4 regions of the Peribacillus aracenensis genome follow, and region 3 is predicted to be linked to each of the others. Evidence: riboswitches for the same ligand, from Rfam matches in the RefSeq annotation. Region 3 holds a riboswitch; each other region holds the start of a gene.

Region 1 (7,671 bases), on a different contig from region 3:
AAGCTTATCAAATTTTTAACGATCACGAAGATGGATGCATTAAAGTGGTGTTAAAGCCTTAATCTTAAGCTTATAAAAATTCCAATGCATGGAGATGCATTGGGATTTTTGGATATGTTCGCAAATAGGTAATGGTGTATTATGGATAAACGTATAAAATGGGTGTGAAATATGAATGGTAATTATGCCTTTGAACGGAAGAAATCAGGATTACACTGATTTTTTCCGGAAATGTTACGATTGACCCTTCAGATGATGAAGGAGCATATGACTCAAAAAGAAGAGTTGATTTAATAATTAGATGCATTGCCAAGTGAACTTGAATAAGGGTTTTGGGTAATGAGATGGAGTATTTTTATTATATAATAATAGTGACAAAAGGAGGATATATGGATGGTATATAATTCGGCAGCAGAACTTTGTGAAGGGTTTGGGTATCCGCCCGTTCACGTTAAATTGACGATAGAGATCGTCGATAAGAGATTGGGACCTGTAACGGCGGAAGCAGAGATTGCCATCAAGCCTGTTAAGTCAAAGGAATATCTAGAAGTATTGGTGGAAGAATTGGAATCTGAGCATATCTTTGCTGATGAAAATGGCAGTATCTATGGCAGCTTCGGCATCGATCAAAGTATCCAGATATATGATGAAGTCCTGGCTACAATTCCGTTCGAAGAGTTAATAGGAAAGGAAAATTGGAAAGAGATAATTGAGGAATCAATCACTGTGGATAAGCTAAAGGAACAACTGAGGAAATCCCTCAATGATTATCAATTCAGTGATTTAAGCGGGAAATATAAATTCAGGAAAAGATGTACGATAACGGAACTTCAATTCATAGAATAAACCAAAACTGGAGAAGGCGAAATGCTTTCTCTTTTTTTGATGCCATCATAATCAAAAGCTGATAGTGAGACAATCCGTAAGAGTTTTTAAGCATACACAATGTCAAGAAGAGATCAGTAAGGTTTTTTATGGTTGCAACATACATTTTTTTATGGTTTTACATAGGGTAATATATTGATAAGGACTTTTACAAGAAAACGAAATGTATATTTTAAAAGTTAAAAAGGAGAATATATGAAAATTGGTTTGGTACGGCATTTTAAGGTGGCACATGAATTTCCCACTGGGAGACCTGTTACGGCGGATGATATGAGGCAATGGTTTGAGGACTATGATGCAGCGGATATCATTTACGGAACGACTTTGTTTGGTGTGGAGGAATGGCAGGAATGCTATTGCAGTGATATGTCGAGAGCTGTCAAGACAGCGGAACATATCTATCCAGGTACGGTTCATCGGATGGAGGAGCTGCGGGAAATACCTTCCCCTCCACTTAAAGGAAAGGTTAAGCTGCCGTTCATCCTTTGGGCCATCTGGATCCGCTGCTGCTCGGTAATCAACAAGCAGACAAGGGCGGAAATTAAGATCGCTGAGCGAAGGATCAATAAAGTATTGGATGAGGTCTTAGCAAAGGGGGACAGGGATGTTCTGATCGTGAGTCATGCCGCCCTCATGGTATATATGAGGAAAGAGCTGATACGACGGGGGTTCAATGGTCCAAAGTTCAAGATTGCCAGTAATGGAAAGCTTTATGTATTTAAAAGATGATAAAGGGAATATATTAGGTTTCCTACCAGAAAGGGTAAGTCATTTTTGCTTATTTTAAGAAAGAGGAATTCATTTTCCGAATAGTTATTCTTTTTTTATTGGTTGTGGTTTATTATTGTAATAGTGTAATTTCTACGAATTCAATAATAGGGAAAGAGGGGTGGACATTTTGCTGAAGGCAGTTTTTTTTGATTTAGATGATACATTACTTTGGGATCAGAAAAGTGTAAAAGAGGCTTTTGTGGCCACATGCGAAGTGGCTAAGGAGAAATATGGCCTGAATGTCGACGAGTTTGAAGAGGCTGTGCGAAAGGAAGCACGTGAGCTTTATTCTTCTTACGATACATATGCATTCACTAAAATGATCGGAATTAACCCATTTGAGGGATTATGGGGAAACTTTCAGGATGATCATGATGAATTCCGGAAGATGGCCGGGATTGCACCGGCTTATCGGAAAGAAGCGTGGACGAGAGGTTTGAAGGCATTAGGGATCGATGATCCGGAATTTGGGCTTGAACTGGCAGAACGTTTTCCGGCCGAGAGACGCAAAAAGCCATTTATCTATGAAGAGTCCTTCCGTGTTCTCGATGAATTAAAAGGGAAGTACAAATTGCTATTGCTTACGAATGGATCGCCTGAACTGCAAAATACCAAACTTGAAATTACGCCTGAACTGGTTCCTTATTTCGACCAAATCGTGATTTCAGGCGCTTTTGGACGAGGTAAACCAGATGCCTCCATTTTTGAGCATGCTTTGGAAATCATGGAGCTTGATAAGGATGAAGTATTGATGGTCGGAGATAATTTAATGACCGATATCCTTGGAGCATCACGGGTAGGCATAAAGTCAGTTTGGATAAATCGCCATGATAAGGAACGGAATGAAGTGATTCCAACCTATGAAATCAAGCATTTAGAGGAGCTTTACCCAATTCTTGAGAGCTTGGGGAATTAATTAATGGCCCTCTCCAAATAACAGATTTTGGAGAGTTGTAATGAAAATATTAGGTCTTTCAAATTATTTACAGAATGAAAAGGGTGATATATAGTTACCCTGTAATCAATTAAATTATTCAGACTAGGGGTGTCCAATAAAAGTTGGGCTGAGAGAGAAGCGCTTAAGCTTCTTAACCCTCAGGACCTGATCTGGTTCATACCAGCGTGGGGAAGTTAGAATCTACTAAACAATGACATTTCAACTGGTCATTTCTGTAGTCATACTAACGTTAGCCGGGTCTTAAATATGAGATCTGGCTTTTTCGTGCGAAATGGATTGGATTTTGTCCTTTTTAAATGAACTTAAAAAGGAGAAATGAAATCATGATGAGTAATTCTGTAAATGACATGAACGTTTCAATTATGTCCAGTTTTGCCGGGAGTAAAAAAGTGTATGCTGAAGGGTCTAGACCTGATATTAAAGTACCTATGCGTGAAATTAAGCTAAGTCCGACTACAGGGTCATTCGGAGAAGAAGAGAATCCGCCTTTACGAGTTTATGACACAAGCGGTTTTTATACGGATTCAGATTATCCCATTGATATTCGTAAAGGACTGGCCCCGATTAGACGAAGCTGGGTTCTGGAACGGGAAGATGTTGAAGAGTATGATGGCCGTGAAATAAAGCCCGAAGATAACGGGTATAAAAAAGTTGAGTCACAATCCAATGCCGAAGTTTTTCCGGGATTGAACAGAAAACCATTGCGTGCAGTGAAAGGGAAAAACGTAACCCAGCTCCATTATGCCCGTAAAGGTATCATTACTCCAGAAATGGAGTTCATTTCGATCAGGGAAAATGTGGCCCCTGAGTTTGTAAGAGAAGAGGTAGCTAGCGGGCGGGCTATCATTCCGGCAAATATTAACCATCCTGAAAGTGAGCCCATGATCATCGGACGTAATTTTCATGTGAAAATAAATGCGAATATTGGGAATTCGGCTGTCAGTTCATCGATCGAAGCTGAAGTGGAGAAAATGACTTGGGCTACACGATGGGGTGCAGACAATATAATGGATCTTTCCACCGGGAAGAATATTCACACGACCCGGGAATGGATTATCAGAAATTCACCTGTGCCAGTTGGGACGGTTCCGATATATCAAGCATTGGAAAAAGTGAATGGAGTCGCGGAGGATTTAAATTGGGAAGTTTTCCGGGATACATTAATCGAGCAGGCTGAGCAAGGTGTCGATTACTTCACCATACACGCTGGTGTCCTTTTGCGATACATCCCCATGACAGCCAAGCGAGTTACGGGAATCGTTTCCCGAGGGGGCTCCATCATGGCACAATGGTGCTTGGCCCACCACCAAGAAAGTTTCCTCTATACTCACTTTGAAGAGATTTGTGAAATCATGAAAGCATATGATGTCTCTTTCTCATTAGGTGACGGCCTTCGTCCTGGATCCATTGCAGATGCAAACGATGAGGCACAATTTGCTGAATTGGAAACACTTGGGGAACTGACGAAGATTGCTTGGAAGCACGATGTTCAAGTCATGGTGGAGGGCCCTGGTCACGTACCGATGCATTTGATTAAAGAAAATATGGATAAGCAGCTGGAAGTCTGTCAAGAAGCACCATTCTATACCCTGGGACCATTGACAACGGATATAGCTCCTGGATACGATCATATCACTTCTGCGATTGGTGCTGCCATGATTGGATGGTTTGGAACTGCCATGCTTTGTTATGTGACACCGAAAGAGCATTTGGGACTTCCGAATAAAGAGGATGTTCGGGTAGGGGTCATCACTTATAAAATTGCGGCCCACGCAGCTGACCTTGCTAAAGGCCATCCGCATGCAAGAAAACGGGATGATGCCCTTTCGAAGGCTAGATTCGAATTTCGTTGGAGAGATCAATTCAATCTTTCCCTAGATCCTGAAAGGGCGGTCGAATATCATGATGAAACTCTACCGGCTGAAGGTGCCAAAACTGCCCATTTCTGTTCAATGTGCGGCCCGAAATTCTGCAGTATGAGAATCTCCCAGGACATCCGTGATCTGGCGAAGGAAAAGGGTCTGGGTTTTGAGTCGGTAATCGATGAAGGGCTTAAAGAAAAAGCGAATGAATTCAGGAAAACGGACGGGGAAATCTATCAATGATTCCGACGAGAGGGAGAATTCGATGAATCGGGTAATCCAGATAAAAGTTGAAATGAAACAGTTGGAAACTCAATTGGAACAGCTGAAAAGAGAGCTGAACATTTTTCGGGAGAATTGTAATCATGAATTTGTACAGAATGACTATAGTCAGCAATGTACAAAGTGCTACTTAATCGAAAGTCTGCAATGGTAGTGATGCCTTAATTGTCCTTTCATTATCTAATCCCCTTAATCATGTTGGGGCATTCAATCACAAAGTCAACATGATTAAGGGGATATTTTTATGCTCATTCATTAAAACAAAGTTGGAAAATATAAATGCTGTTTAATACTTAACAGGTTATTCCTTGTAGCCATTCTTGATAACATTCATCACAGAGCATTTCATTTCTATCCATGTCAGTAACTTGAAACGTTACGGCATGGATTTTTTTCTTCCGTTTCATCAGTACAATAGAAGCATTTTATGTGTCATTAGAAATCCTCCCATTGAAATAAATGTGTTTATAGTTTAAAACGTCACGTTTTTTTTATACAGAAAACATGTCTGCAGCTTAATTGGTCTTCTTGGAAGAGTTTAGAGTGAATAATCCAGTTGGGGTTCAACATACTAAACTTGTTCGCATCATTGATAAAACGAGGAGGGAAATACAATGCAAAACCAATATCAGCAAGGTCAAGTACACCAGAACATGCAAACGGGTGCCATTCCCCCACAAATGAATCACGGTGGTCACGAAGTATTCGATGTACATGAAGTGTTGTCGGGAACGATTGGTACTTTAAACACGTATACTCTTTTGCGTCAGCATATCAAGGATCAGGAATTACTTGACATCTTGGATCGTCAATATCAGTTCATCCAAGATGAATATAATATCTCATTGGAGTGCTTCCAAACGGGCCAGGATCCTTCTAAACGGACCCAGAGCTACAAAATGAATCAAGATAACGATTTTATATATGGATTGACACCAACGCAGCCAAAGAAACCTTTGCAATCCGTCTCGGAAATTACGGATGAATGCATTTCAGGCTTGATGCTTGGAGCTGTCAAGTCTGCAGCATCCATGAAAGCAATGGCAGCGCTTGAAATAACGAATCCGGTGGTTCGCCGCGTATTTGCAGATTCCGTTCCGAACTGCATTGAAATGGCATATGAGATTTCGATATATCAAAACAAACATCATTACTACCAAGTTCCACAGCTTGCACAGCAGGATATGCAACAAATGTTGAATTCGTATGCACCGGCACAAGGAAATAACAACAATATGAGTCATTAAAAGCATTTGTTAAGAACATTAAAGAAGGGATAGGACTAACTCTCCTATCCCTTCTTTATCATTGTTTCATCTGATTTATTTCCTGGATGCATTCCTGGACGAGGGTTACAGCCTGACTCATGGTGGCTCCTCCGCCAAATGCTGCGGTCACGCCAATGGCTTCAAGGATTTCTTGTTCGGAACAGCCTTGATCAAGACATCCTTTTGTATGATAGATAATACAGTATTCATCTTGAGAATATAAGCTTATTCCTAGTGCGATAAGCTGTTTTTCTTTCTGGGATAATTGACCTTCTTTAAAGCACTCTTCCGTAAATGAATTGAATTTCTCTGCGAGATCAGGCATTTTATGCGTAAAGACGCCGATTCCAGCTTTATAATCACGAAGAGCATTTTCAGTAGAGTTATTAGCTTCGAATTCCATTTTCCATTCAGCTCCATCCTAAATTTTTTTCATCAAAAATTAGTATGAGCCAAATGCTGGATGAATAAACAGAAACATGGAGTTTACCAAAGTAATCATGGAACCGTCCTTCCTACAAGGCAAGTGAACCCTTAGGCCGGGTGGCTTTGAACCATTGATAGCAAAGGATGCAGATTAGTGCAACGTCAATGGCATCACCGGCATAGTACATTAGCATTCCTCCATTTTCCGCTTGTTCCTTGGTGACTCCGCTTGGAGGGTGGGCAAAAATATATTTAGAAAGGATATCATGGGTGGCCAGTGAAATTGTAAAAACGATAGCTCGAAACATGAAGCTGAACCTGTGTGGCGCAGGGTCCATATAGATCATGGATGCAGTGAATAGATAGCCGGCCATGAACACGTGAAAATGCACCAAGGCATGTAGAAGAAAATTTTGATGCATCAACCCATATAACCCAGTCGTATAAAGTATCCAGAGTCCCCCAATATTAAGCGCGGAAGCAGTGATTGGATGACTTAAAATTCGCAGCGACCAGCTTTTCAACAACTTTGAAAGTCGTCTTGCTGATTGTACATCAAGTGTTCGCAGTGCAAGAGTTATAGGTGCAGCAAGCACAAGTAGAATTGGTGCAATCATTCCAAGCAATAAATGACCAACCATGTGCGCGGTGAAGTCCATATGCGCCCGATTGGCTATGGGACCTATAATTGCAAAGGCTGCACAGATGGTGCCAAGAATCCAAAAGAAAGTACGGTATAAGGGCCATTTTTTATAGCGGCGATTCGAAAATACGACAGCTGCGATATAAATAACTATAACAAGTGAGAAAAGAATCAATAAAATCGGTTCAAAACCAGTTCCATTATCATGAATATGTCCATTACTGTGCATTGCGGCCGTCTTCTTTCATTTTAAGTAAGCTGCTTCTTGTTTGAATGACGATGGTAATGCCGATCAGTATCATGATTGCGGCTGCAATGTTCCAAATCAAGTCGTATGGGAGAATATCGACATTGTAACGGATTTGATGGAGACGCATTAGCTTGTGCTGGATGGTCCCATCATATAACTGAAAAGCACCTGCCCCAAGCAAAACTCCTCCTATCCACCTTTTCAGCCATAATCCCTTTCGGCGGCGAAGGTCAGCGAACATGAACAGAGACCCGACCGTTGCGAACCAGCTTAGGGCATGAAATAAACCATCCGAGACAAGTCCGATGCTGGATGTGGACTTGTCA
Region 2 (7,671 bases), on a different contig from region 3:
ACCGAGGCCTTTGGCTTCGTGACCAAGGGCTGAATCATAGTAAAGAATCGGCTTCCGTTAAGTGGTTAGGTCCTAAATATAGTGTAGAAGCTATCCATGAATGTTTACTGTTGAATGGTCATTATGCTTATACGAAGGAAATGCCTCTTGAGCAACGCTTGCGTGATGTGATTGGGTTGGAAATTGGTGATGGCACTGCTCAAGCCAATATGATGGTCATTGCAAAGGACATTATAGGAAAGGAGTTCCGTTCTCATTAATCCAATGGATTGGTATTTTTGCATTCTGTTGAATACGAAGAAACTGAAATTATTCACAGTCGTATTGGGTACCGATTAAGTTTGTAATTAACGGTGAAATGATGGGATACAAGGCAAATCACTAAGATAATGAAGGGAATGAAAACGATGGAATTAACAGATGTAATCTATGAAAAAAATGGTGGGATTGCAAAGATAACAATGAACAGACCTAAAGTTTATAACGCTTTTCGTGCCAGAACCATTCAGGAATTAATTTGGGCTTTCCGGGACGCTTGGGATGATAATCGTGTTGGTATCGTGATTCTGACGGGAGCAGGTGAGAAAGCATTTTGTGTAGGTGGAGATCAAAAAGAAAAGGGAGAAGAAGGAGGATATAATCATTCGGGTGGTTTAGGAGGCGGAATGGGACTGGAAATCGAAACGCTGCACCAAACGATCCGCAACATTCCTAAGCCGGTCATTGCAGCGGTTAATGGGTTTGCCATCGGAGGCGGGCATGTCCTGCATGTCATTTGTGACCTCACCATTGCTTCTGACACGGCAAAATTTGGCCAGAGTGGGCCAAAGGTCGGTAGTTATGATGCAGGTTTTGGTTCAGCTTATTTAGCACGAATTGTCGGAGAAAAGAAAGCAAGGGAAATCTGGTATTTATGTGAACAATATTCTGCACAAGAAGCAAAAGAAATGGGACTTGTGAATAAAATCGTTGCCTCGGAACAATTGCACGAGGCAGCAGAGGAGTGGGCAAGAAAGATCCTTGATAAGAGTCCTACTGCGCTAAAAATGCTCAAATATTCCTTTAATGCAGATAGTGCCAACATTCAAGGGATTTCTCAACTATCGATGGGCAGTTTAGCGATGTTTTACAATACAAAAGAATCGGAAGAAGGAAAAAATGCCTTCCTAGAAAAGAGGCCTGTAGATTTTAAAAAATTCAGAGGTTGATGAGGGGGATGAAAACTGGTGAAATTGGAGACGATTTTGACTCAGGAGTATGTGGGGGAATTTAAAGGCGTTTGGCCGAATCGTACCATCTTGGATTATTTGAATGATGCTATAGTAAAGCATCCAGATAAGATGGCTATTATCGATAAAAAAAGTAGTTTTACTTACAAACAGCTTGGTAAGTTGGTCGATCGGGTCGCTTTGGGTCTCTTGCATATAGGATTGGGTAAGGGGGATGTTGTCTCTTTTCAACTGCCTAACTGGAATGAATTTATAATCATGCATTATGCTGTTACAAGAATCGGTGCCATTAGCAATCCATTGATACCAATTTATCGAGATAGGGAAATTGGCTATATGGTTGGGATGGCAGAATCTAAAATGATTGTTGTACCAGAGTATTTCCGTGGGTTTTATTACCCTGACATGATTGAAAGACTAAGTCATCAATGGCCATCAATGAAACATATATACGTGATGGGTGACAGAGCGCCGAATGGGATGAAACTGTTCTCCTCTTTATTTGAGGAACCTTGGGAAGACCGGATGGATTCATCCATTTTGGATGAAATCACACTTGACCCCAATGATGTGACTGAAATTATCTTTACCTCGGGAACCACAGGAAGTCCAAAAGGAGTTATGCATACCCATAATACTCTTTGTATATCAACGAATTATTGGATTGACCGCTTACATTTAACATCCGATGATGTTCTTTTCATGGCGTCAACGTTCGCCCATCAAACAGGTTTTGGTTATGGAGTTAGGCTCCCTACACATATTGGAGGTACGGGAGTCTATCAAGACATTTGGAATCCGAAAGAGTTTATTGAATGGGTAGAGAGGGAGAAAATAACGTTTACGGCCGGAGCTACTCCTTTTCTGCAAGATACGGTTCAAATGGAGGGGATAGAAAGGTATGACCTTAATTCGCTACGAGTCTTCGTAGCTTTAGGTGCCCCGATTCCCAGGCATTTAGTAAAGGAAGCCATGGAAAAAGTCCCGTTCAAAATATTGTCAGGGTGGGGTCAAACGGAAGATGGCTTGGTAACCTTGACGAGACTTGAAGATCCAGAAGAAAAACTGACGAATACCGACGGAACTCCGTTTCCGGGAATGGAACTAAAGGTCGTAGATTTTGAAGGGGAGGTCTGTGCCCCGAATATAGAAGGCTCTTTATTAGTAAGGGGTCCGGCTCTTTTTGTCGGCTATTTTAAACGGATCGAGGATACTTTAGCTGAATATAGTGACGGATGGTTCATTACCGGTGATCGGGCATTCATTGATGAAGAAGGATATATTCGAATTTCTGGAAGAAACAAAGACATAATCATACGTGGCGGTGAAAATATTCCAGTCGCTTATGTAGAAAATGTATTGTATGAACACCCGGATATTTCTAGCGCTCAGGTTATTGCAGTTCCAGATTCCCGTCTTCAGGAAAAAGCATGTGCATGTATCAGCATGAAAACGGGGAAGAGCCCGATCACGATGGATTCCATGCAGGAATTTCTCTCGCAAAAGGGTTTGGCCAAACAATATTGGCCTGAACTTCTTGAAATAATGGATGACTTTCCTCGTACGGCAAGCGGGAAAATCCAGAAATTCCGGCTCCGGGAAATGATAAATGAAAAGTTAGTCGACAAGATATAAGCAGTTTAAATAAATCCATATTGACTAAATGGTGAAAGTGGAGGGAAATACGATGAATAAAAGAATCGCATTTATTACCGGTGCCGGAAGCGGAATCGGCAGAGAGATTGCAAAAAAATTGGCTTCTTGCAATTTTAACATCATCGTGGCTGATATAAATCATAAAAATGCTGAGGAAACGGTTTCTTTAATCGAAAATTCGGGTTTTGAAGCTAGGGCGATCCATTGTGATGTAACCAAATTAGAAAGTGTTAAAAAGGCCGTTGAAGAAACAGTGAATCATTATCATAAAATAGATATATTGGTTAATAATGCAGGCTGGGATAAGGTGGAACCTTTTTTAAAAAGTGATCCTAGCACTTGGAAAAGGATTATCGATATTAATTTACTTGGGCAGATCCATACTTGCAAGGAAATTTTACCTCTCATGATTGAAAATGGTTACGGAAAGGTAGTAAATATTGCATCTGATGCAGCTAGAGTAGGATCAAGTGGAGAGGCAGTTTATTCGGCTGCTAAGGGAGGGGTGATTGCCTTCACAAAAACGATAGCAAGAGAAATGGCACGTCACAAACTAAACATCAATTGTATTGCACCAGGTCCAGCAGATACACCTCTATTTCAAGAAATAGGCTCGTATAATGAAGGTATAGCAGGTGCCTTGGAAAAAGCGATTCCTTTTCGCCGGCTAGCTCAACCAGAGGACATTGCCAGTGCTGTTGCCTATTTCGTTTCGGAAGATGCAGGGTATATTACGGGGCAAACACTTTCCGTAAATGGTGGATTAACTATGGTCTAATCAATATAGTTGGGTGGTTATGCAAGATTGAAAGGCTAGTAAACCTAAAGCATTAGGTTGAAAATTTTTCTAAAACGTTTGACAATTGGATTTATCGTGTTAATATAAAGGCAAATGAAAATAAAATATACAATTTGTACCACTAGGGGTGCTTTATAGGTAAAAGTTGATTTTACCGCAGAAGCTGAGATTAGAGTATGACTTTAAGACCCTTAGAACCTGATCTGGTTTATACCAGCGTAGGGAAGTGGGGTCTGGAACGATACGTTTCTGTATTTTTTCAAGTACAACCACTTTCTTTACGTTTAAGAAAGTGGTTTTTTGTTTGCAAAAAAAAGGGGTGATAAAAGTTTTTTTCTGTAAGATTCATTGAAAAATACTATTTGGAGGTAATGGACATGAAGTTTTCAGAGGAAATCCGTCGGGAAGTTGATCATATTTGGGAAGCTAGTTTTAATCACCCGTTTGTTGCAGGAATAGGAGATGGCACATTGCCATTGGAATGTTTTCGTTTTTATGTCATGCAAGATGCCTATTATTTATCTCATTTTGCCAGGGTTCAAGCTTTAGGGGCAGTCAAAGCTACAGATTTACATACAACAAGCAGGCTTGCCGGCCATGCACAAGGAACATATGAAGCAGAGTTGAAGCTTCATGAGAATTTCTCTGAGAGATTAGGCATCACAAAAGAAGAAAGGGAAAATTTCAAACCCGCCCCGACCGCTTATGCTTATACTTCCCATATGTATCGTGCAGCTTATTCGGGACATTTAGGTGATGTTATTGCAGCCATCTTGCCGTGTTACTGGCTATATTATGAAATAGGTGAAAAGCTGCAAGGTTGCATACCCGAAGAGCCGATTTATCAAGAATGGATAGCGGCGTACGGAGGAGAGTGGTTCCGCACTTTGGTGGAAGAACAAATTGCGAGGCTTGATGAGATTGCTGAAAAAGTAACGGACGAAGATAAGGAGAGAATGAAAGAGCATTTTATCCTTAGCAGCCAATATGAATACTCATTTTGGGAAATGGCTTATCGTTTAGAGACATGGCCTGTGCACCAGGAAACACTGGAAGTATAAAGGAGAATGAAATAATGAAAAAAGGATTGAAATTAACGGATATATTAGTCACGATCGTGATTTCGGTAGCATTTGGAATCGTTTATATCCTTTGGGGTTCGATTTACTATTCCGCTAAACCATTAGGATTACATCTGGATCAACTTATTTATGGAATGTGGTTTATAGCTGGTCCCGTCGCCTTTTTAATTTTACGGAAACCGGGTGTGGCACTTTTGGCGGAGATTGCTGCAGCTTCCGGGGAATTCTTTCTAGGTTCTCCTTGGGGGCTGACCGTACTGTTATATGGGGTGGTCCAAGGTTTGTTCGCGGAACTGGTGTTCATGGCGTTCAAATATAAAAAATTCAATATTTCGGTGGCCGTTTTAGCTGCGGTAGCTTCCTGCCTTGCATCCGTACTAATGGATTTTGCATACGGGGAAATTGGTGCGCTATCTACTTGGAATCTATCTTTATTCATGATAGCGAGGTTTGTGGGTTCCATTTTCTTTGCAGGTATGACTGCCTATTATCTAGTTAAAGTCCTGGAAGCGACAGGAGTAACCAATCTTGTTCGTCCGGTTTCAAATAAAGATTATGCAGAACTGGATCAAAATTAGGTTGAGGGCCATGGAACCAATCATTTCTGTTGAGAAGTTAAGAATGAAATATCCCGGTGATGAATCTTTGATTTTCAAGGACCTATCCTTATCGTTTGATAAAGGAGAAAAGGTACTATTGTTGGGACCGTCAGGATGTGGTAAGTCCACTCTTTTGCAAGTGTTAAGCGGATTGATTCCGAATTCCATCGAAGTCCCGATGATAGTTGAAGAAATGAAATGCCCTTCTTCATGGGGGTATGTTTTTCAAGACCCTGATAGTCAGTTTTGCATGCCATTTGCCGATGAGGAAATCGCCTTCGTCCTTGAGAATCTTTCCGTCCCTAAAGATGAAATGAAAGGGAAAATCCAATATCATATCCGTAAAGTAGGATTGAACCTAGGCCATACAAGTATAGAAACATTATCAGGCGGGATGAAACAACGTCTGGCAATCGCTTCAGTATTGGCCCTTGAACCAGAAGTGATATTTTTGGATGAACCAACCGCCATGCTTGATCCAGAAGGAACAAAAGAAATCTGGGACTTGTTGAAGGAAGTTGGCCGAGACAAAACGGTTATAATCGTCGAGCATAAAATTGACCATGTTTTAGAATTCATCGATCGAATCGTGCTTTTTAATGATGACGGTCAAATCATGGCTGATGGTCCAAAAGACACCATTCTTTCACAATATAAAAATGAAATGAAAGAATATGGAATATGGTTTCCAGGTGTTTGGGATGAATATGTAAATGAGCATGCACCCATTCGTGAACACCAATTTACAGATGATTCACTCCTTATGTATGTGCAAGGATTTAGCGGTTTTCGGAATAAAGAGGAAAAAATCAAGATTGAAGAGCTGAAGGTTCGTTCAGGGGAATGGATTGTAATCAGGGGAGAAAATGGCGCGGGAAAGAGCACACTTTTGCATGCACTGATGCAGTTCATAAAAACGGATGGTAAGTATGAATTAATGGGGACCCCCATTAAAAGGGTGAAAAATCCAACAAATCATATGACGTTTGTCTTTCAAAATCCTGAGTTTCAGTTCGTTGCAAATACTGTATATGAAGAGATTGCCTATTCATTGCGGATTGACAAACGGCCTCAACAAGAAATAGATGAGAGTGTCCGTACATTGCTTAAAGTGTTCGGCCTCATGGCACATCGGGATAAACATCCGTTTCAATTATCAATGGGTCAAAAGCGTCGCCTAAGCGTAGCTGCTTCAATCGTAATAGATAAAAAAATCATTCTCCTTGATGAGCCGACCTTTGGCCAAGATTCGAAAAATACCTTTGCATTACTGGAATGGTTTGAGGAATATCGAAGGCGCGGAATAACAGTGATCATGGTAACTCATGACGATCATATTTCAAAAAACTTTGCTACCAGGATCTGGACGGTTAAGGACGGAAACGTAATAAGTGATGAAAACATTGCGCAGGCCGGATTTTTGGAGACTGAAGTTTTATCACTTTAAAAGGAGTGTCATGTAGATGAATGTTTCAAATACAGAAACATGGCTCCATAGAATTAATCCAAGCCTTAAACTTGGTGTACTGATTGTGTTATGCATCGTGGCGTTATTCATTCATGACCTGAATTATATGATGAATATCACCATTGGCGTATTACTTTTATTTTTGTTTTTTACCGGGCATTCGATAAAACGAATCTTACTTTTATCGATTCCCTTTTGTTTCATTTTTATATCCACCTCTTCCGCAATGATATTATTCGGGCAAGGTAAGACGCTCTGGTTTGAGTGGGGCCTAATATCGATAACGGAAGAAAGTTTCATGAGGGGAATACTTGTAGGCTTTCGAGCTTTGTTCTTTGCGGCCCTTGGTTTAACTTTTTCCTTAACGACAAGGCCAGTGAACTTGTTTTATTCGTTAATGCAGCAAGTGAAGCTTAAACCGAAATATGCCTATAGTTTCATGGCGGCATTAAGGCTGATTCCCATCATGATGGAGGAGTTCCAAACGATACGAAACGCGATGAAGGTACGCGGTTTCGAAAGGGGAAAAGGGATAAGATCGGTATATTTTAAGATGAAAGCCTATTCCATCCCGTTGTTATCCGGAAGCATCAGACGTGCTCACCGAATCGCGGTTGCGATGGAGGCAAAGCGATTTACAGACACTCGGAATCGAACATACTATTATGAATTTGGGTTTTCAAAAAAGGATCATGGTTTCATTTTGTATTTTATCATCCTGCTGTTGGCCGGCTTTTATCTATCGATTCAATTCCCATTAGTATCTATTTGATTTTATGAGATTGTAATTTTACTAGTTAGGGGTTCTTAGTATGAATGCACATGAATTGCATATTAT
Region 3 (7,671 bases):
ATGTCGGTATGCTTTCTTTCATCATTGTTGCTTTGAAACAGGACTGGAACTTAACCAGTGAACAGGTTGGCTGGATTGGGAGCATAAACTCTATCGGAATGGCTGTAGGAGCCGTATTCTTTGGTGCGATGGCTGACAGGGTCGGACGGAAGAATGTCTTTATCATTACATTATTATTGTTTTCAATCGCAAGTGGCCTGTCTGCAGCAGTCAGTACACTCAGTTTGTTCTTGATATTGCGATTTTTGATTGGCATGGGACTTGGAGGAGAACTTCCGGTTGCCTCGACATTGGTTTCTGAGAGTGTTGAAGCAAGTAAAAGGGGAAGGGTTGTCGTCCTTCTTGAAAGTTTTTGGGCGGTTGGCTGGATTTTGGCAGCACTCATCTCCTATTTCATCATTCCGGCTTATGGTTGGCGCGTTGCATTGTTATTGAGCGCAGTTCCAGCTTTATATGCGCTGTATCTGCGCTTGAAACTGCCGGATTCACCGAAGTATACGGAACTAGAAAAAAAGCAGAGGCCATCTGTATTAAGCAATATGAAAAGTGTCTGGAAAAAGGAATACTCCCGTCAGACCCTTGTATTGTGGATCCTATGGTTTTGCGTGGTCTTTTCTTATTATGGGATGTTTTTATGGCTGCCAAGTGTGATGGTCCTAAAAGGCTTCAGCATGATTCAAAGCTTTGAATACGTTTTGATCATGACGCTTGCACAGCTTCCGGGCTATTTTTCAGCTGCATGGCTGATAGAGAAGATGGGACGTAAATTCGTTTTGATCACATACTTAATTGGAACGGCCGTCAGTGCCTTTTTCTTTGGGTCATCAGAGGGGCTGGCACTGCTGATAGTTTCTGGGATGTTCCTATCTTTCTTCAACCTGGGGGCGTGGGGTGCACTATATGCATATACACCTGAGCAGTATCCAACAGCAGTTCGTGGTACTGGTGCTGGGTTAGCTGCAGGGATCGGGAGGATTGGCGGTGTCCTGGGTCCGTTGCTTGTAGGGTATTTAGTTGCAGCAGACACCCCGATATCCTCGATTTTCACCATTTTTACAATCGCTATACTAGTGGGTGCGATTGCCGTAGCTTTTGGGAAGGAAACAAAGAATACCGTTTTGACATGAACAAAAGGAAGGGGACTGTAATCAGTCCCCTCTTTTCATTAGGCTGTTTTCGCATACTTTGTTGCTATTTACCAAGTAAAGCGGTGTGGTTGATTTCCCCTCCAGATGCTCGCTTTCCGCGGGGCGGGCGGTGAGCCTCCTCGGCGTAAACGCCTGTGGGGTCTCACCTGTCCCGCTGCTCCCCGCAGGGGTCTCGCACTTGCGCTCCAATCAACCTTAAATCGTTTAGTTTTTAAAAACAACAATCTTTACGAAAATAGCCTTTCATTAAGTGAAGTCTTTTATGATTTTTAAAAGGGATTCGGAGGCGCTCTTCGGACTTTCTGCATTCATGATCGCCGATACGACAGCGGTACCTGATAGCCCGCTATCAGAAAGAGCGGATATGTTATCTGCAGTGATACCCCCGATGGCTACGGCGGGAATGGATACGCTGCGGCAAATTTGCTCCAGATCCCCAATGGCCATGAGGGTTGCATCTTGTTTGGTCTTTGTAGGGAAAACGGAACCGACTCCGATATAGTCTGCTCCATTTCGTTCGGCTTCGTGAGCTTCTTCAAGAGTGGAGACAGATACTCCGACAATCATATCTTCAGGAACCATTTGTTTGACGACAGTCAGTGGAAGGTCATCTTGCCCAATATGAATTCCGTCCGCTGCAACCGCAAGTGCTATATCCACCCGGTCGTTGATGATAAGGGGAATGGAAAACTCGTTCAATAACTGTTTCAATGCAGAAGCTTTTTTATAAAAGGAAAGGGATGAATTGTTTTTCTCCCTAAGTTGTACGATCGAGACTCCTCCTGAAACCGATTCTGCAATGATTTTGGTCAATTTTTCCAATGCTATGGACTCTTCCGTAACTAAATACAAGCTTAAATCAATTTGGGACTTCTTCATTCATTTTCACCTCATGCATCCAGATTTCCTTATCCATTCTTGATATTGCATCGATTAATCGCACACGAAACGTTCCTGTTCCTTCATCTTTTTGAAGGTTTGCAGCAGCTAGTTCCCCTGAAATGCTCATGGTTGAGATTCCGGCAATTGCCGCAGAATAGAAATCGTCGGTGACTCCTGAAAAAGTGCCGATAAGAGCGGTGGACATGCAGCCGGTACCTGTAACATTAGTTAAAAGAAGGTTTCCATTGTCGATGATGGATGTATGTTTTCCGTCGCTGACCGCATCCTTTGCTCCGCTGACCACGACGATGCTATTCAATTTATTAGCTGCTTGTGCAGCCAGCTCTGCATGGCTAATCGCTAGTTCCCCCGAATCCACCCCGCGTGTAACGGTATCCCCACCCATCAATGAAAGGATCTCACTCGCATTCCCGCGAATGATTTGGAAAGTAACCTTACTAAGGAGCCCTTTGACCTGCTCTGTACGATAGGGGGTGGCACCAACTCCCACCGGGTCCAAAATGACCGGGATATCCATGGTATTTGCCGTCTTACCGGCAATCTCCATTGCTTCCAAGGCTTTATCATCAATCGTACCGAAATTCAAAACCAATGCATCTGCTAATTTGACCATATCCGCCACTTCTCTTGGGCTCGAAGTCATTACTGGTGAACCACCGATGGCAAGGGTGGCATTTGCACAGTCGTTGACCGTAACAAAGTTGGTGATTTGGTGAATGAGTGGTTTTCTTTCTTTTACCTTCACGAATAAATCGGCTGCAGAAACCTTCATATTAATTCACTCCGTTCTTTTTTTGAAAATGAATGAAAATGATGGACAGGTCCATGACCTTTACCGATTGAAAAGCTATTGCGTATCGCTTCAGAAATATAGGTCTTGGCCTTTTCGATCGACTCTTGCAATGGCAGCCCATTTGCCAGGTTTGATGTAATGGCGGATGATAGGGTACAGCCCGTGCCATGAGTGTTCTTTGTATGGATGCGCTCTCCCTCGATCCATTGGAAGTCAGTCCCATCATAAAAAAGATCATTTGGATTTCCTGCTGCATGGCCTCCTTTAAGTAAAACGGCTTTGGGACCCATTTCTTGTATAGAAATGCATGCTTTGTAGAAATCTTGTTCCGTTCGAATCGACAAGCCAGTAAGTACTTCCGCTTCCGGTACATTAGGGGTTACAAGTGTTGCAAGCGGAAGCAAATCCATTTTTAAGGCAGAGACAGCCTTTTCGTCGAGCAAATGATGACCGCTTTTGGAAATCATGACAGGGTCAAGGATAACGATGGCAGGCAAGAAGGTTTTAAGGGACGCAGCGACAGTTTCCACGATTTCTTTTGATCCAAGCATGCCTATTTTTACTGCATCGACAGGAATATCTTCAAAGATAGCTGCAATTTGATCTGATATGATTGCTGTTTCAATTGGCTGTACTGAACGGACTTCCATTGTATTTTGTGCGGTTACGGCTGTGATGGCAGACATTCCAAAGACACCATGTGCAGAAAATGTTTTTAAATCCGCTTGTATTCCTGCGCCGCCCCCTGAATCAGAGCCTGCGATGGTTAATGCTGTTTTCATAAAAAAACCCCTTCATATAAGTATTTTTTAGAAGTATTTTAAGTAATATGAATGCTAAAATCGCACCAGCGAATGAACTGAGCATAAAAGCCGGTAAAAAACCAAAAAGAGCAGCTTTTTCCCCCAATAGTAGGAGGGCAAGTGGATAACAGGCTAGGGAACCGAGAATACCGGTCCCGATCACTTCCCCTAAACAGGCAAATTTTAAGCTTTGTGTTTTTCGGTAAAGGATGGCAGCCAAAAGTGCACCGATCATGCTACCGGGAAAGGCGAAAATTGAACCGGTACCAGACATGTTTCTAATGATGGAAACTAAAAAAGCTTGTGTCACTGCATAAGCTGGCCCCAATAGAACGGCCGTCAGGACATTTGCCAGATGCTGAATAGGAAAGACCTTTGCAAATCCTGCAGGAATGAAAATAAATGAACTGGTCAGCGTTGTAATAGCCGTGATCATGGCAGTCAACGTCAGTTTCTTGACAGGATTCATCATCTACAGCGGCCAATCTTGCTCATTATGAACCATATCCCAAAATAAATATTCATATCGGGAAGTAACCAAAAAGTGCTTTTCTAATCTAAGAAGTTCCTTTTCTGGCATGCCTTCCGTCAATTCTTCCAACAAAGCGATCAGCCATTTATGTGCTTCCCCGAATTCAGGAGATGAATAGGACCTTATCCAATCTGCGTAGCGATTGTTTTCCAATGCTGCTCCATTTTGTTCTTTTAGTAGCAAACCGATTTCATAATAATCCCAAGCGCAGGGCAGGAGACAGGCGATCAAGTCTGCCAAAGTCCCATGCTGAGCTGCATTTAGCATATAGCCTGTATAGGCTAGAGTCGTTGGAGTAGGTTCTGTATCTTCCAATTCCTTGGAAGTGATCCCGAATTCGGAAGCATAATGCCGATGAATATCCATTTCCACTTGAAGGGTTTCATTTAAAATACTCGCAAACTTTGCCATGGTTTCGATGTTATGAGCTTTGATTACACCTAAAGCAAAGAGCTTGGAATAATCCATGAGATAGATATAGTCCTGCTTCAGATAATAGGCAAATTTCTTTTCAGGAAGCGTACCATTTCCAATTGCCTGGACGAAGGGATGTGAATGGTTCCTTTTCCAAATCTCTTTTGACCGTGCATGTAGTCTATCACTGAATGTTTCTAATTTAACATTCTCCATTGTTCATCCTCCTTTAGAATGGATCCCTTTGTTCATGAAAAAACCCCGTTCCTGAATACGGAACGGGGTAGATGGATATAGTCTGAAAATGGACGATATCATCCACTTCCCTCCGCCGGTATGAGCCGGTTCAGGTTCAAAGGGTCCGGAACTAATTCCATCTCAGTCTTAAAAAAAGACTCCCCTAGTGGTGTGAATTGTATGTAATTACTGACATCATATCAGAAAGACAAGAAAATGCAACCTACATTTAAAAGAGGGACCATTTTATGTCCAGGAAAAAAGGGAGAACCAGGTAATTGACTTTTGATGGTTATTAGGATAAAATCATGTCTACATCATTTATATATCGATTTCTTATCCAGAGAGGTGGAGGGACTTGGCCCAAAGAAACCTCGGCAGCGGACCCGTTTTGGGAACTGTGCTAAATCCAACAAGCATATGCTTGGAAGATAAGAAGAGCCGTACGGACACTGTCAGCCTCTTCTTGAATTAGAAGGGGCTTTTATTTTTGGGAAATAACGTTTAGTGACATAATAGAAAAGGTATATATAATTTGGTGAAAATAAAACAAGTTGATAAAGTTTAGCTAACTAGAAGCAGGCTCTAGGATGACTAGGAAAGGAGCCATTTACATGGCAGAATTATTTAAGAGGATCGAACAGAGGAAGGCAAAGCTTATTGAAGAGTTATTGGCCAATGGAGTATACAAAACCTCTGATGAAAGGCATCTTTATGATGCCCCATTAAAAGTACTTGAAGATGAATATAAGATTGTTATAAATAAACCAAATACCGAGTCACCTTCTGAATGGATGACATAGTAAACGATGGACTATAGTTTGGGTTCTTGGATAAGAGATATGATGTAAGCATTCACAGTCTACACTAGTGGATGCTTTTTTGCGTTTAATAGAAAATGACACAAAATATACATAATTACAGGATTAATAGTCATTTTGTCACATTTATCCTTTAAAATAACACATTTAATTTCCGAAAAATAGTTGATTTTAACTAGTAGATTCATTATGATGAAAGTGTAAAAAAATTGAATAAATGGGAGGTGGCTATATAATGCCTTGCCTTAAGGTAACTATAGAAAAAATAGAAGAGAAAAGAAAAGAAATGATCAACTTGGCAGCAATTTACGGCTTATCAAGTCTGCTAACTGTTCAAGCCAGTCAAGAATTGGATACGCTATTAAATGCGTTAACAAGTAAAAGAGATTGTGAACATTTTTACCTCCAGAAAGCATATAGGTATTTTTAAATTAGCCAATTCGCACTCGATTAATATGAAAAAGCTACTGCTCAAGGCAATAGCTCTAAAGAATGATATTACATATCGACACGTTTACCAAGAATGAGCAAATCCCGCTCGATCCCATCCAACTCGGCAACTTGAGGTAAATGTGCCCATTCTTCAAACCCGAATTTGGAAAAAAGCTTAAGGCTTGGTGTATTGTGGGCGAAAATGAAACCCAATAGAGTCTTAACACCTAATTTTGGACTCCATTCAATTGCCTTTTGAATCGAAATTTGTCCGATTCCTTTTCCCCGGAAATAATCATCTATATAAATGCTGATTTCGGCAGTGGATTTATATGCCGGTCTGCCATAGAAGGATTGAAAGCTCATCCATCCAGCAGTTTTCCCTTCTATAGTAATGATAAATAGCGGTCTACTTTCTGAATGATGTTCCTCAAACCATTTAACCCTCGATTGGACGGATACAGGCTCCGTATCTGCCGTGACCATTCTTGAAGCAATTGTTGAATTATATATTTCAACAATTCTGGGCAGATCGGATAGTCCTGCCTCTCTAAACTCTATGAGCTCTTCCATGATTTAAACTCCTAACTATCATTTATTCAATCTCCAGAATGAAGGGTAATCCCATATTTTGTTTAAGGGATGGTGAATGACACCCAATTCATTGAAAGTTTTATATTATCATACACTCTTGAATCTTTATCTGACAATTTTTTTATGTTAAGACTGTAGATTTTTGGGGTATGTAAAAGATTAAATACTTCTAGTAAAGAGACAAGAGGAGAACCAAATGAAAAAATTGGCAGGTTTATTGATTATAGTACTCGTTATATGTTTTGCTGCGTATGAATTTCAGGCCTCGGAGTCGGAAGAGGTGCAAAGGGTGATGGCTTTTGGAGATTCATTAACCTATGGAAAAGGGGATAAGGATGGGGAAGGATATATAGAAGGCCTTGAGGATGAATTGAATAATCCGCAATCGGAACAAAAAGTGAGTTTTTGGAATTACGGTATAAAAGGCCAGGAAACGGATGGGGTGATGAAACAGCTTGATGATTACCGCATTAAAACGAAACTTGATGAAGCCGATACTTTCATCGTTTTTATTGGAACGAATGACTTGATCAATAGTAACGGAGGGGACTTGGAGAAAATAAGTGACCGAAAAATCATTGAAGGAAAACGGGAGTATATCAACCATCTCAAAAAGATTACATCAACCTTGATAGAGGCAAACGATAAGGCGGATATTCTGGTAGTAGGACTATATAACCCAATTAAAGACAATCAAAAACTTGAAAAGCACATTCGTGATTATAACCTGTCAATAAAGGGAATAGCGGATAAAGATAAAAGGATGTTATTCATTCCTACAAATGATCTTTTTGAAGATAAAAAGAAAACAGAGTATTTCAGTGATAAATTACATCCGAATGAAAAAGGGTATCAGCTCATTGCGAACCGGGTTTTGGAAAGTTATGATTTCAAATGAAAGCAAAATGCACAGGAAGGCTTCCTGTGCATTTTGCCCTCTAAGAAGTAGCTAGGAATTTGATATCGCTTTAAGTTGAGGGAACTGCAAGTCATG
Region 4 (7,671 bases), on a different contig from region 3:
AAAATCAGCCAAACTAAAAAGCTGCCAGGCTTCATCCCGGGAGCTTCTATATTTATTGCTTTGGAGCTAATTCAAGTGCTGACTGAATGGCCGCAAGCATGCTTTTTTCATCAGCGATATTCTTCGAAATATCAAATGCTGTGCCATGATCTACGGAAGTTCGGACAATGCCGTCCTTAAGCCCTACGGTAATATTGACTCCAGCCTCAATTCCCATGACCTTGAATGGGGCATGTCCCTGATCATGATAACAGGCAATGACAATATCAAAATCTCCACGGCCAGCCTTGAAGAACAATGCATCTGCAGGAAGCGGCCCGCTTACATTGATTCCTTCACCCCTGTATCCGTTCTATTCCAGGCATTAATTTCTCTACTTCTTCACCGTTTCCAAATAGGCCATTTTCCCCTGCATGGGGTTTATACCACAAACAGCGATGCTTATTGAGAATTAATTATACCATCATTCGCTTTTCACTTCCTAAAAGGATCTGTGTCGCTATCCAGTTAATCATTCTTTCTTCGATATTGCTTCCCCAAACGAATGACAAAAGTGCTTCATTCCATGATAAACTATGTCATATAAAAGTGTACGAAATGTGAAGCTGCATTTTGTACTGACGGCTTTCCCTTCTCGAAAGAAAAGAAAGCCCTTTCATCACCATACATACTAGGGGGGAACATGATGAACACTCGAAGGAATATTTATTTTTTCCATGCACCGAATGCAGAGATGATTAGCAAGGTAAAATACTTGTCAGACTTGGCGAAGCAACATTCGTATGAAGTCATCCAGGATTTCACGAAAGCAAACATCATCGTAAGCATCGGTGATGACGGCACATTCCTGCAGGCAGCCCGGAAAACCGGTTTCAGGGATGACTGTTTATATGCGGGCATTTCCACCACAGGTAACTTGAATATGTATTGCGATTTCCACTTGGAAGACAGTGATAAAATGATCGATGCCATGACAAAAGAGCAAATCGAGGTCCGTAAATACCCAACCATCGCTATCCAGTTGGACGATCAACCCTCCTTTTATGCCCTTAATGAACTCAGTATCCGGTCTTCCATCACCAAAACGTTCATCATGGATATCTTCATCGATCAACTCCATTTTGAAACTTTTCGCGGGGACGGAATCATCATTGCGACTCCGACTGGAAGCACCGCCTATAATAAATCGGTCAATGGATCCGTTGTCGATCCCCTCCTCCCTTGCTTTCAAGTGAGCGAGCTTGCTTCCGTCAATAATAATACCTATCGGACCCTAGGTTCCTCATTTATTTTAAGCGGTGATAAGACGTTGACCGTCCACCTTGAAGAAAACGGACCAAGCTATCCGATCATCGGAATGGACAATGAAGCACTAAGCATCAATCATGTCGAAAAAGTAAAGGTCCGGTTAAGCGGTAAAGTCATCAAGACCGTTAAATTAAAAGACAATTCCTTTTGGGAAAAGGTTAAAAGGACCTTTCTATGAACTAAAAAAGGTACCGGGTATGGTAACCGGTACCTTTAAATATGATAAAAATCTTTCGTATTTTGATAAAGGATTTCATAGACATCCTCAATCGGCAATCCTTTAATCGAAGCAATCTGACGCACACTGTCATGCATCATGCCGGGATGGGTCCATTTCCCATTAAAAACCCCTTCAAACGGCCATGGTCCATCCGTTTCAATCATCATCAGCTTAAGTGGGTATTCCGAAACCAATTCCTGTATTTCCCTCTCATAACAAACATCAGGTGTAATCGAAATGCGATAGCCCTTTTCGGCCATTCTTTCGACTGTCCGGATATCGCCTTTAAACCAATGAAAGTGTGCCTTTGTGATTTGATGCTTTTCCAAAAGGTCGCAAACGATGGGTGCATCGTCATGTACGGCATGAAGGATAACCGGCTTTTCAACCTCTTTGGCTAAGGTCAGGAACCTCTCCAGTATCGCTATATAAGCTGACTTATCAATATCGGGATTTTCCTGCCTTAAATAATAGGGCAGCCCAACCTCACCTATGGCAACCATATCTTGATGATGTTCCCGCATCCAGTTCAAAAGTTCGTTCACCTCTTCATCACCTGGGAGCGGCTGCTCTGGATGAAAACCAAAGGCAGGCTTTATTCGTGAATCCTTCAGTGAGAGCTGATAATTGTTAATCGAAGAAGCCAAATTCATGGAAACAGTCAGCAAGGATTCCATATGAACCTTTTCCATGTCAGTCAGAATCTGCTTCCGCTTAACAACGTCATACCGGTCTAAATGGATATGACTGTCGATGATCCTCAAGTTCAATCGCCTCCCTTAAGTATAAATAGTTGGCTTCAGTGCTGCATATAAGTCTCTCTTCAAATGAAAAAACTCATCACTAAGAAGCTGTTCTTCACTTCTTGGCCTTGGAAATGGAATTTCCACTTCTTTGATGACAGCAGCCGGTTTTGCTGATAACACATAGATTCGATCTGAAAGGAAAACCGCTTCATCTATGCTATGTGTAACAAATAGCACCGACCTCCGATTTTCTTCCCAAACCGACAATAGCCATTTTTGCATTTGCAATCTTGTCAGTTCATCCAAGGCAGAAAAGGGTTCGTCCAAGCACATCAAGTCCTGTGGACTTAAGATACTCCGGATGAATGCGGCCCTTTGCTTCATGCCTCCAGATAATTCATGCGGATATGCTTTTTCGTACTCTTCCAATCCGGCTTTCATCAAAAGGGATTTTGCCTTTTCTTTATCTCTGATCCCAGCGAGTTCACTTCCAAGCAAAACATTTTCCACTACCGTCCTCCAAGGTAAAAGGGAAGGCTGCTGAGGCATATAGCTGATATGGCCCTTTAAGCCATTTATCTTTTTGCCACCCAGTGAGATGATTCCCTGATCCGGCTTTAAAATGCCGCCAATCAAGTGGAACAATGTACTTTTACCGCTGCCTGATGGCCCAAGGATCGTGACAAATTCCCCATCATCCACATGGAAATTCATATTCTCCAATATATTCTGTTTACCATCGAAAGAATAGGAGACGTCTTTAATTTCCAGATTCATCCCTTTTCCCCTCCTTTCTCTTCCAAGAAACTACGTATTTCTCCAGGAAAGTGATGATTCCAAAAAAGATCAGGCTCATGCCCATGATGATGAAAATGGCAACAAACACTCGATCTGTCCTGAACGCTGAGGAAGCGAGAGTCATATAAACACCAATCCCCGATTTTGCCCCAAGCCATTCCGAAATAACCGCCCCCATTACACTATATGTGGCCGAAATTTTCAGGCCGGAGAAAATGAACGGGATCGAGTGAGGAAGTTCCAGCTTCCAAAATAACTGGTTTTTTCCCGCTCCCATCATCTTGAAGTAATGCTTAAGTTCGTATGGTGTCTGGCGAAAACCGTCCAATGATGCAACCGCAACCGGAAAAAAGCATACAAGTGATATCACTATTAACTTAGGCAGCATGCCAAAGCCAAACCAGATCACCAAGAGCGGCGCCAAAACGATGATGGGTATATTTTGTGATAGTATGAGCAGAGGATAAACCGCATCCTTCACACCTGGAAATAGGTGTAAGATTGCCGCGATCAATAAGCCGATGCAGCTTCCAATAAAAAAACCCGTCAACGCAAGCTCGGTTGTGGATATAAGGTGTCCGTAAAGAGTGCGGGCCGACTCAATTCCTTCAATGAAAATGGCCGATGGAGCGGGAAACAGCCATTCTTCGACTTTCAATAAAACTGTCACTGACTCCCATACTATCAGCAACAATAATAAAAGAAAGAAGGGAGCCCCCTTCTTCCAAATTCCCCTTCCGTTCATGCCCGATATTTCTCCGTTAACGTATCCATCGTAATCCCGCTTGGCTGATATAATATTTTTACTTGGGAAATGACATTCGGCGAACCTATTTCAATCATTCTTACATTCATTTTTTCTATCACGGCAAAAAGTTCGGAAAGCTCACCCTCCATTGTCGTTTCAAGCGGGTGAACCTCATACTTGACACCTGATTCTTCAATGATCTTGATTGCTTCATCAACCATGGGGATGACATTTTCCCCTTTAGGAATGATCTGTATGCTAATTAATGAGTTGGCCATTGTATTTCCTCCTATTTTGGTAAAAATTCATTGGTAAATGCCTTTTCAGGATCGAAATCACCTTCAAGAAGCTTATTTTCAGTCATCCAATCACTGTATTTCTTCCAAATTGCAAGCTTTTGCTCACCCCATCGCGGAGCATCATCCTGATACTTGTCTGCAAGCCACTCCTGGCTTTTCTTTACTAGTTTTGCATCAAGATCCGGTGCAGATTTGATTAACATGTCCGCTGCATCGTCTGGATTCTTGATTGCAAACTGGTATCCTTTCGAAGCTGCATGTACGAATGCTTTAACAGTCTCCGGATCTTCTTTAATCATCTTTTCATTCGTAGTCAATACAGGCGTATAGTAATCAAGCTTATCAGAGTATTCGGTTAAGTAAACCATATTAAGCTTTTCATTACGCAATTCAGCCTCAACGCCTGTCCATCCATAATAAATCCAGGCAAAATCTATATCCCTTTTAACAGAAGTGAAAAAATCCGTGTCTCCTGTATTGACTATATCCACTTTATTTACATCGGCATTTTCTTTTTTCATGAGTGAATCAATGATGGCTTTTTCAACCGGAGACCCCCAGCCACCATACGTTTTCCCTTCAAAATCCTTAGGAGTTTTAATGTTCTTTGCCTCAGGTGAAGCGAATCCCGAGGTATTATGCTGAATGACGGCAGCTACCGAAACAATCGGCACGCCCTGCACGCGGGCCTGCGTTATGCCCTCCTGGTAACTCACGCCAAATTCCGATTTACCTGAAGCGACAAGCTTATCAGCTCCGGCTTCACCTGGCATGATGATTTCCACATCAAGACCTTGTTCTTTAAAATAACCTTTTTCCTTGGCTACATACAATCCTGTATGATTTGTATTCGGTGTCCAATCGAGCACGACCGATACTTTTTTTAATTTTTCTTTTCCTTCATTTTTAGATGCTTCTTCTTTTTCATTAGTTCCGCCTGCACCGCATCCAGCCAAAAGGAACAACGAAGTTAACAGTGGCAAGAATTTATTCAAGTCATTATCCTCCTACACATCATATAAGATCCATATGCCGGAACCATAATGGGGCTCCAGGGTTTATTCAAATACTGGATGAAAAAGCAAAAAACGCCCGAAGATGGATTCGGACGTTAACATACAAAACAGAAAGTCAGTAATAATATGTTCCCTCCGCTGGCATCATCCAGATCAGGTTCAAAGAGTCAGCATCTAAAGGATGCAATCTCAGCCAGCAGTACTGGCCCCCCTACATTTCTCGCACATATGAACTTTTCTCTCTCATTATATCAATTCATGGGGAAAAAGGAATACTATTTTGCTTCTTCTCGCTAATCGGAGAGGTATTCCTGCACTCTAGGATTTCTAGCAAAACATCTTTTGGAATGAAAGTAAAAAAATTCTGCCTCTTTTCATTCCAATCATTCTCGGCTGTCACGTTCCAAATAGTCAATTCAAAGCTTGCATTCATATAATGAGCATTATATGTAAACATTTTTGTTTACCGGTTTTATAAACCGTTCATTTCATAAGTAAAAGGTGGATATGATCATGATAAAGATTAATCACAAACGGTTAGATGTCAGTCAAATCCAACCAGGAATAGCATCTGCTAAATCACTTGAAATGGTCCAATTGCTGGCGGAGGATTCCAACGTTTTTGAATATCCGAACTTTAGAATGTTTAATTTCGAGATACAACTGAGGAACCGGGTCATTGCGGCAGCTATTGCGTTGGATAAAAGTAATGCAGAATTTTCCACACTTGAGGAATCGGCATCCAATAAACAATATTGGCGCCTTTCAAAGGATGGCACCTTTACCCTTCAGCCAGGGGTTCTCCCTCATGCTGCACTCGTTGACATTTTCATAAATGGAGGGCTTTATGCTTTTGAATGCGGGACTGCAATAGTCGTCACTTTTTTAAAGGCCATTTTGGATTTGATCGGCCCTAGGAATTTCGACGACCTTTTTTCAAACCTAGTTTTATATGACTGGCACCCTCCACAAAATATGGAACTCATTGTTCATAAAGGAAGGGATTATTTACCAGGTGATTGCGTTTACTTCAAAAACCCTGATCACGACGAGGCAACTCCTGAATGGCAAGGTGAAAATGCCATATTATTAGGAAAAGACCTCTTATATGGCCACGGGATCGGGATTACCAGTTCACAGGGAATCATCGATGAATTAAATAGCAATAGAAAGCCATTCGCCACCATATCAGCATTCCTGACAAATCATATCATTTTCCTGGATAGTTCCTTCTATAGTCAATTCCAACAAAATATCCCCCGTGCAAAGTCCGATTACAGTCCTGTCAGCCTTTCCAATTGTATTGTATCAGAAATAGGTTCGAGTTTTTACCTTTCATGACCCGGGCATTTTCCCCTATACCGGCATAAAAAAATGCTTGGAGAGAAATCTCCCAGCATTTTTTGTTATTCACGCACCAATATTCCCTTTGCCTTTGAACCTGCGGGCACTTGCCTGACCCCATTTCGTTATGGATAATGTATAAACAGCCAAGGCTGACCATATGAACAAAAAGGCTAAAAGATGTGCTTTGGTAAAACTTTCATGATAGACGAATACCCCGATCAATAAAGATAAGGTCGGAGCGATATACTGAAAAATGCCAAGCATCGATAACGGGATCTTCTCCGCCCCTTTCGCAAAATATAAAAGAGGCAATGCCGTGACAATCCCGCCGCCCACCAACAGCAAGCTTGTGCTTCCCTCTGTAAAGAATTGCATTTCCGATTGGTTCATCAAGTATATCAAGTAACCCAGGGCAAGAGGCGTTACCATCATCGTTTCGAGCGTCAGCCCGATCGCCGATTCGGCCTTGATCATTTTTTTTGCCAGACCGTATAATCCGAACGTCATGGCCAAAACAAGAGAGATCCACGGGATGGTGCCGAAATGAATGCCAAGGATCAAGACTCCGATTCCTGCAAGCAGGAATGAAATGATTTGGGCCCGGCTCAGTTTTTCTTTTAAGACTATCACTCCCAATAGTACACTGACTAGCGGATTGATATAATATCCAAGGCTCGTGTCAAGGATCCGTCCTGAGTTAACGGCCCAGATGAACACTCCCCAATTAGCTGTAACAAGCAGTGACGCCGTTAGTAATGCCATAAAGAGTTTGGGATTTCCCATTATGTTTTTGACATAATCAAGAAACGCTTGCCATTTTTTCATGAACATCAATAAAACCAGCATGAACACGAAAGACCATAATACCCTCTGAGCTAAAATTTCTGTTGCACCGACTCCCTGAAGGAACTTCCAGTAAATCGGCACGACTCCCCACATCATGTAAGAAAGGGCTGCATAGATTGCCCCTTCTTTTTGTTCATCCACTTTCATAACAAGCCTTCTTTCCATTTACATTCCTTTATCTAATTCCATCTAATAATTTTGTATTTCCATTTCTTTTTTTGCAACTGTTATTTTTTATCATACATGATTTTGTCATCGATGACCGTCATGACCGCCTCTGCTTGTAGGAGATCATCCGGCGCGACAGCAAAAACATCCAGATTAAATACGGTAAAATCGGCAT

Evidence for each region. A riboswitch is a leader RNA that binds a small molecule or an ion and turns the genes downstream of it on or off. The one in region 3 is predicted to bind thiamine pyrophosphate.
Region 1: it holds a riboswitch for thiamine pyrophosphate, as region 3 does, so the genes downstream of both, thiC (phosphomethylpyrimidine synthase ThiC) here and tenA (thiaminase II) in region 3, are expected to answer to the same signal.
Region 2: it holds a riboswitch for thiamine pyrophosphate, as region 3 does, so the genes downstream of both, tenA (thiaminase II) here and tenA (thiaminase II) in region 3, are expected to answer to the same signal.
Region 4: it holds a riboswitch for thiamine pyrophosphate, as region 3 does, so the genes downstream of both, N0M92_RS09215 (ABC transporter substrate-binding protein) here and tenA (thiaminase II) in region 3, are expected to answer to the same signal.

Annotation. Positions count from the first base shown of each region.
Region 1 is NZ_JANZMJ010000021.1:15,941-23,611, forward strand. It holds partial or broken gene N0M92_RS19095 (zinc-dependent alcohol dehydrogenase) at 1-62, shown strand, start outside; gene N0M92_RS19100 (hypothetical protein) at 394-846, shown strand; gene N0M92_RS19105 (histidine phosphatase family protein) at 1,081-1,614, shown strand; gene N0M92_RS19110 (HAD family hydrolase) at 1,784-2,572, shown strand; TPP riboswitch at 2,688-2,802, shown strand; gene thiC (phosphomethylpyrimidine synthase ThiC) at 2,938-4,719, shown strand; gene N0M92_RS19120 (hypothetical protein) at 4,742-4,912, shown strand; gene N0M92_RS19125 (spore coat protein) at 5,373-6,005, shown strand; gene N0M92_RS19130 (carboxymuconolactone decarboxylase family protein) at 6,064-6,429, opposite strand; gene N0M92_RS19135 (cytochrome c oxidase assembly protein) at 6,542-7,324, opposite strand; gene N0M92_RS19140 (DUF2243 domain-containing protein) at 7,314-7,671, opposite strand, start outside.
Region 2 is NZ_JANZMJ010000011.1:57,489-65,159, reverse strand. It holds gene N0M92_RS13090 (acyl-CoA dehydrogenase family protein) at 1-260, shown strand, start outside; gene menB (1,4-dihydroxy-2-naphthoyl-CoA synthase) at 408-1,208, shown strand; gene N0M92_RS13080 (AMP-binding protein) at 1,227-2,864, shown strand; gene N0M92_RS13075 (SDR family NAD(P)-dependent oxidoreductase) at 2,917-3,663, shown strand; TPP riboswitch at 3,798-3,926, shown strand; gene tenA (thiaminase II) at 4,062-4,745, shown strand; gene N0M92_RS13065 (ECF transporter S component) at 4,760-5,344, shown strand; gene N0M92_RS13060 (ABC transporter ATP-binding protein) at 5,355-6,812, shown strand; gene N0M92_RS13055 (energy-coupling factor transporter transmembrane component T family protein) at 6,829-7,605, shown strand; gene N0M92_RS13050 (DUF561 domain-containing protein) at 7,646-7,671, shown strand, end outside.
Region 3 is NZ_JANZMJ010000001.1:158,807-166,477, forward strand. It holds gene N0M92_RS00790 (MFS transporter) at 1-1,127, shown strand, start outside; gene thiE (thiamine phosphate synthase) at 1,395-2,027, opposite strand; gene thiM (hydroxyethylthiazole kinase) at 2,008-2,823, opposite strand; gene thiD (bifunctional hydroxymethylpyrimidine kinase/phosphomethylpyrimidine kinase) at 2,820-3,626, opposite strand; gene thiW (energy coupling factor transporter S component ThiW) at 3,595-4,116, opposite strand; gene tenA (thiaminase II) at 4,120-4,809, opposite strand; TPP riboswitch at 4,900-5,005, opposite strand; SAM riboswitch class I at 5,164-5,268, shown strand; gene N0M92_RS00820 (Fur-regulated basic protein FbpA) at 5,445-5,633, shown strand; gene N0M92_RS00825 (aspartyl-phosphate phosphatase Spo0E family protein) at 5,887-6,081, shown strand; gene N0M92_RS00830 (GNAT family N-acetyltransferase) at 6,150-6,656, opposite strand; gene N0M92_RS00835 (GDSL-type esterase/lipase family protein) at 6,874-7,575, shown strand; gene N0M92_RS00840 (ABC transporter ATP-binding protein) at 7,627-7,671, opposite strand, start outside.
Region 4 is NZ_JANZMJ010000006.1:208,292-215,962, forward strand. It holds partial or broken gene N0M92_RS09185 (4-hydroxythreonine-4-phosphate dehydrogenase PdxA) at 53-439, opposite strand; gene N0M92_RS09190 (NAD kinase) at 686-1,486, shown strand; gene N0M92_RS09195 (TatD family hydrolase) at 1,522-2,292, opposite strand; gene N0M92_RS09200 (ABC transporter ATP-binding protein) at 2,308-3,051, opposite strand; gene N0M92_RS09205 (ABC transporter permease) at 3,035-3,817, opposite strand; gene N0M92_RS09210 (thiamine-binding protein) at 3,814-4,098, opposite strand; gene N0M92_RS09215 (ABC transporter substrate-binding protein) at 4,110-5,114, opposite strand; TPP riboswitch at 5,249-5,358, opposite strand; gene N0M92_RS09220 (protein-glutamine gamma-glutamyltransferase) at 5,649-6,476, shown strand; gene rarD (EamA family transporter RarD) at 6,546-7,475, opposite strand; gene N0M92_RS09230 (amidohydrolase) at 7,556-7,671, opposite strand, start outside.